Regions from separate parts of the Shimwellia blattae DSM 4481 genome, predicted to be linked through region 2. Evidence: predicted binding sites of a transcription regulator. Region 2 holds the regulator's gene; the other holds the start of a gene.
The links. Region 2 encodes PurR, which represses purine synthesis genes. Its sites were predicted from a motif close to CANGCAAACGTTTGCNTG; they were not measured.
Positions count from the first base shown of each region.

Region 1: the regulator PurR is predicted to act here: its motif matches at 1,985-2,002, upstream of glyA (serine hydroxymethyltransferase).

Region 1 covers NC_017910.1:1,038,406-1,041,802, reverse strand. Annotated here, with positions in the region: gene EBL_RS04860 (response regulator) at 1-209, opposite strand, end outside; gene glyA (serine hydroxymethyltransferase) at 533-1,786, opposite strand; gene hmpA (NO-inducible flavohemoprotein) at 2,204-3,394, shown strand.
Region 2 covers NC_017910.1:2,348,617-2,352,013, reverse strand. Annotated here, with positions in the region: gene punC (purine nucleoside transporter PunC) at 1-286, opposite strand, end outside; gene punR (DNA-binding transcriptional activator PunR) at 398-1,330, shown strand; gene purR (HTH-type transcriptional repressor PurR) at 1,327-2,352, opposite strand; gene cydH (cytochrome bd-I oxidase subunit CydH) at 2,645-2,734, shown strand; gene EBL_RS11075 (MFS transporter) at 2,984-3,397, shown strand, end outside.

The sequences.
Region 1 (3,397 bases), 1.3 Mb from region 2:
AACCCGGTAAGATTACGATCCACAGTATTTACCGAAAAATCAGCAATAATAATATCCGGCTGGCGTAATTGCAGGCATTTCATCAGCACATCGCCAGAGTTCGTAACATTTACCACCTGGAACTCAGCGGCGGATGAAAACGTTTTCTCAAGTGAGTCAAGAATATATGCATTTTCAGATGAGATTGATATCGTCCATTTATCTTTCATGACCTTATCCTATATAAAACACAATCTGTGATTGTTTTATTTCATAAAGACTTCCAGCTAATCGCTCGCGGAGATGAATATAAAATACAGAAAATAGAAATTAATCTAACAAGGAGCATAGTATGCCCAGCGTTAGGGGCTGCATATCAGAATGCCCCCCCTTCTGCCCGTCACTAGCCTTTTTGCCATGTCAGATAAGGATGACAAAAAACGATATTTGTAAGGCTTTCAGCCGCAACTGCCGCCACCAACAAAAAAACCGCTACGGAGAGCGCAGCGGTTTTGATGTTCAGGCTTGCCGTGCCACAGCACGGCGCCGTGGTTTATGCGTATACCGGGTAACGGGCGCAGATATCCAGCACATTGCCTTTAATGCGTTCAATGGTGGCATCATCATTGATGTTGTCCAGCACATCACACATCCAGCCTGCCAGCTGGCGCGCTTCCGCTTCTTTGAAACCGCGACGGGTGATTGCCGGGGTCCCGACACGGATACCGGAAGTGACAAACGGGCTCTTAGGATCGTTTGGCACGCTGTTTTTGTTCACCGTGATATTGGCCCGGCCCAGGGCCGCATCTGCTTCTTTACCGGTCAGGTTTTTGTCAACCAGATCCAGCAGGAACAGGTGGTTGTCTGTACCGCCAGAGACCACTTTATAGCCACGATTCAGGAACACATCCACCATCGCTTTGGCGTTTTTCGCAACCTGCTGCTGGTAGATTTTAAATTCCGGCTCCATGGCTTCTTTCAGCGCTACCGCTTTACCGGCGATAACGTGCATCAGCGGGCCGCCCTGCCCACCCGGGAACACGGCAGAGTTCAGTTTTTTATACAGCTCTTCGCTGCCGTCTTTCGCCAGAATCAGGCCGCCACGCGGGCCCGCCAGCGTTTTGTGGGTGGTGGTGGTCACGACATGGGCGTGAGGAACCGGGTTAGGGTACACACCAGCCGCAATCAGACCGGCAACGTGGGCCATGTCCACAAACAGATAAGCACCAATGCTGTCTGCGATTTCACGCATTTTTGCCCAGTCAACCACACCGGAATAGGCAGAGAAGCCGCCGATGATCATTTTCGGACGATGCGCTTTCGCCTGTTTTTCCAGATCGTCATAATCGATGTGGCCGCTTTCATCAATCCCGTAAGGGACGATGTTGTACAGCTTGCCGGAGAAGTTCACCGGGGAGCCGTGGGTCAGGTGGCCACCGTGGGCCAGGTTCATACCCAGCACGGTATCACCCGGCTCCAGCAGCGCGGTATACACGGCAAAGTTAGCCTGGGAACCGGAATGCGGCTGAACGTTAGCGTAATCGGCACCAAACAACGCTTTAGCCCGATCAATTGCCAGCTGTTCAACGATATCCACATATTCGCAGCCGCCGTAATAGCGCTTACCCGGGTAACCTTCAGCATACTTATTGGTCAGCTGAGAACCCTGAGCCTGCATAACGCGCGGGCTGGTGTAGTTTTCGGAGGCGATCAGTTCGATGTGCTCTTCCTGACGTACTTTTTCTTGCTCCATGGCCTGCCACAGTTCGGCATCATAATCGGCTATGTTCATTTCTCGCTTTAACATCCGCATCTCCTGGCTCAGCTAACAGTAAATTGACGCAATTTATACCCCGGCGATCGCACTGACTGCGCTTTTTTTGCTTATCATATTGATTTTTCAATACATCACGGCAAAAACGGCGCGCTACCTGCGGGATCATGGTATGAAATTATTCAGCGGGCCACAGTGTAAACCGGGAAGCCTGCTGTTGCCAAAGGTTTTTACGCAAACGTTTGGCTTGCTGCTATTACTGAATTTATACCCGTTTATCATTACGAGCTGGAGCGACATTTTTTCATGATTATCATGCGGTTTATTCATAGGCTTACAAAACAGCCAAATGTTAAAGATAAAAACCATTTACAGGATAATGTTAAACAAATAAGATGCATTTAAAATACATCATTAAATTTATGTAAAATCCGTAAGAAGGTAAGCGCTATGTTAGATCCCCAGACCATCGCAACAGTAAAATCCACTCTGCCGTTACTGGCCGCCACCGGGCCGAAACTGACCGCACATTTTTATGATCGCATGTTCCGGTATAACCCGGAACTGCAGGACATTTTCAATATGAGCAACCAGCGCAATGGCGACCAGCGCGAAGCTCTGTTTAACGCCATCGCCGCTTATGCCGGCAATATTGATAACCTTCCGGCGCTGCTGCCGGCCGTTGAAAAAATCGCCCAGAAACACACCAGTTTTCAGATAAAACCTGAGCAGTATCAGATTGTTGGTAAGCATTTACTGGCTACTCTGGATGAACTGTACCACCCGGGGCAGGAGGTGCTGGATGCCTGGGGAAAAGCCTATGGCGTACTGGCGGATATCTTTATTAACCGGGAAGCAGACATCTACCAGGCCTCTGCGGAGAAAACCGGCGGCTGGCGCGGCACCCGCCCTTTCCGCCTGGCGAAAAAAACCGCCCGCAGCAGCGTGATTACCAGCTTCGAGTTCGAGCCGGTAGATGGCCTTGCGGTAGCGGATTACCAGCCGGGCCAGTATCTGGGGATCTGGATCAAACCGGAAAACTTCGCCTGGCAGGAGATTCGCCAGTATTCACTGACCCGCAAGCCGGATGGCAAAGGCTACCGGATCGCCGTAAAACGGGAAAATGGCGGCCTGGTCTCAGGCTGGCTGCACGATAGCGCAAATGTGGGTGATGTGGTGAGCCTGGTTGCACCGGCCGGGGATTTCTTTATGCAGGTGGAGAGCAACACGCCAGTGACGCTGATTTCAGCCGGTGTGGGCCAGACACCCATGCTGGCCATGCTGGATACGCTGGCCAGCAGCGGGCACCAGGGGCAGGTCAACTGGCTGCACGCGGCAGAAAACGGCGCGGCCCATGCCTTCGCCAGTGAAGTGGCAGAGCAAGGCGCCAGGCTTGCGCACTTTACCAGCAAAATCTGGTACCGGCAGCCCGACGAGCAGGACAGGCTCAGCCCGCGCTACACCCATCAGGGGCTGATGGACGTTACCAGCCTTGGCGAGCAGCTCCGGGATCCGGATATGCAATACTGGATGTGCGGCCCGCTGCCATTTATGCAGATGGTGGCACAGCAGTTAACGGCAGCAGGCGTGGAGCCCACACGCATTCACTATGAGTGCTTTGGCCCTCACAAGGTGATGTAAACG
Region 2 (3,397 bases):
GCCGGGCATCTTCAACCCACAGCATGCCGAGGCAGCCAAGGGCGAAGATCCCAAGCCCCAGAATCAGCACCGGTTTGCGCCCGAAGTGGTCAGACAGGGGGCCCCACATCAGCTGGGCGATGGCAAAACCGGCAAGAAACACACTCAGACTGGTGCTGATGGCCGCCGCGCTGGTGCCCAGGTATTGCTGCATGGCGGAAAACGCAGGCAGGTACATATCGGTAGCCAGAAAGCCCAGCACGCTCAGGCCGGCCAGCCAGGCCAGAAATCCTTTTGATGGTTGCATAGCACACTCTTCGGTCGAATTATTTTCAGTCGCCCGGAGTGTAAGGAGTGCAACCCGGCTTGTGAAACGCTAATATTTGCCAGCTCCATTCAAAAATTTTCAAGGCAAATTATGTGGTCAGAATACGCGCTGGAAGTGGTGGATGCAGTCGCCCGTAATGGCAGCTTTAGCGCAGCTGCTCAGGAGCTGCACCGGGTGCCTTCGGCCATCAGTTATACGGTCCGGCAACTGGAAGAGTGGCTGGCCGTGCCGCTGTTTATTCGCCGCCACCGGGATGTGGAACTCACCCCTGCGGGGCGCTATTTCCTGCAGGAAGGGCGCGGCGTTATCAAAAAAATGATTGCCACCCGCCAGCAGTGCCAGCAGATAGCCAACGGCTGGCGTGGTCAGCTGGCGATTGCGGTGGATAACATTGTCCGCCCGGCGCGCACCAGCCAGCTGGTGTGTGATTTCTACCGCCACTTTCCTGATGTGGAGCTGCTGGTCTCTCTGGAGGTGTTTAACGGGGTATGGGATGCGCTGGCAGATGGCCGGGTTGAGGCGGCCATTGGCGCGACCCGGGCCATCCCCGTGGGGGGGCGCTATGCCTTCCGGGATATGGGTATGCTGCGCTGGCACTGTGTGGTCGCCAGCCACCACCCGCTGGCCCAGGTCACCACGCGCCTGGGGGACGACACCCTGCGCAACTGGCCTTCACTGGTGCTGGAAGATACCTCCCGCTCCCTGCCCAAACGCACCACCTGGCTGCTGGATAACCAGCGGCGGCTGGTGGCGCCGGACTGGGCCGCCGGGGTGGCCTGTATCAGTGACGGGTTATGTATTGGTATGGTCCCGGAGCATATTGCCGCCCCCCGGGTGAACAGCGGGGAGTGGCGGATACTGACGCTGGAAAATCCCTTCCCGGATGCGGCCTGCTGCCTCACCTGGCAACAACAGGAGTCGTCACCGGCCCTGAGCTGGCTGCTGGAGTATCTGGGGGACAGCGCCACCCTGAATCAGGAGTGGCTGCGGGTGCCGGAAGAACCGGCACCGACGGGGGATTAACGGCGATAATCGAGGAACGGGCCATCGGCCACTGAACGGCGCTCCACCAGACGGGGGTGCACCTCGATGGTTCTGGAGTCTTCGCGCTTATTAATGATGCGATCGAGCAGCATATTAAAGGCCGTCTCCCCCAGGGAATCTTTCGGCTGGTGGACCGTGGTCAGCGCCGGGGTAAAGTAGCGGGAGTGGCGGATATTATCGTACCCGATCACTGAAATATCCTGCGGCACGCGCAGGCCCATTTCATCCGCGGCACAGATAGCCCCCATGGCCATAGCGTCGCCGCCACAGAAAACCGCCGTCGGGCGCTGGGATGAGGCCAGCAACTGCTGCATGGCCCGGTAGCCGGACTCCGGCTCAAAGTCGCCCTGGACAATCCAGTGTTCCGGCAGGGTGATCAGCGCCTCTTCCAGGGCTTTACGGAACCCGGCCAGCCTGCCGGCCCCGGTATTGCGCTCCAGGGGCCCGGGAATAACCCCGATCTCCCGGTGGCCGCGCTCAATCAGATAGCGCCCGGCGATATAACCGCCCTGGAAGGCGTTATCAATCACGGAGTCGGTAAAATCGGCTTTGGCTTCGCCCCAGTCCATGACCACCATCGGAATATGGCGATACTCCTCCAGCATGGCGAGCAGTGACTGGGGATATTCTGAACACATAACCATCAGGCCATCGACCCGTTTCTGAGCCATCATGGACAAATAGGCGCGCTGTTTTTCCTGGTTATTCCAGGCGTTGCCGAGGATCAGCGTATAGCCGCGGGCAAAACAGTTTTTTTCTACCGCTTCAATGATCTCAGCAAAGTAGGGCGCTTCACTGCTGGTGGCCAGCAGACCGATCGATTTCGTGTGATTCACCTTCAGGCTACGGGCGACGGCGCTGGGTGAGTAATGTAGCTCTTTAATGGCTGCCCATACCGCGTTGCGTGTCTCTTCCGCAACAAACCGGGTTTTGTTAATCACATGTGATACGGTTGTGGTGGAAACGTTTGCGCGTTTCGCCACATCTTTAATTGTCGCCATGAAGTATTACTCCGGCCCCTGTCCTGACCCGTTGAAAAGTAGCCGGGTAATCGTTTGCGTTTCCTTAGCGGATGCCGCAACTCTCTGGTTGGGCCGGGCCGGGGAAGTCAACGCAAAAATGCGAAAGGGCGTAAATAGATAGTTCGTCATAAATTAGCGGGGGATTGTGGACGATCCTGGCTAAAAGGGGAAGAGGGAAAATGCAGTTTAGTGAAAAATCAGGTAATATTTTTAACGATTACCGCGATAAATAACTCACCCGTCTCCCCCCGGGGAGCAAAAGGAGCAAGAGATGAGCACAGAGCTGAGATACGCATTAGTGACGACGGTGGTCGCACTGGGGCTGATTGTCGCCGCAGCATTCACCGCTATTCTGCACTAAATTGCGCAACAGGCCGCGGCACACCGGTAACAGGTGCCGCGCTTCCTGGCGGTTTTGCGCAACACCCGCACCGGATTTTTCCTGACTGAGCAATACTCTTTTCCATAAATGCGGCTTTTTCTTCAGGTCATCTGCTGAGATGATGCTGAACAGTTTTTTAACATCTGGGATTTATCACTGTCTATCCGGGGTTTTCACGGCGAGCGTTGCTGTCCGGCAATGGCTGTCTCCCCCTGACCGGAGTTATTCATGAAAATTAATTTTCCACTTCTGGCGCTGGCTATTGGCGCTTTTGGTATCGGCACCACTGAGTTTTCCCCCATGGGGCTGTTACCGGTCATCGCCCAGGGCGTTGGGGTGTCTATCCCTACGGCGGGTATGCTTATCAGCGCTTATGCCATCGGGGTTATGGTGGGTGCACCGCTGATGACACTGCTGCTGGCCCAGCGCGGCAGGCGTAATGCCCTGCTGTTGCTGATGGCTATCTTCACCCTTGGTAATGTGTTGTCGGCGCTGTCGCCCGGCTACGCCACGCTGATGGTGTCCAGAATAATCACCAGCCTGAACCACGGGGCATTCTTTGGTCTGGGGTCTGTGGTGGCGGCAAGCCTGGTGGCAAAAGAGAAGCAGGCCAGTGCGGTTGCCACCATGTTTATGGGGCTG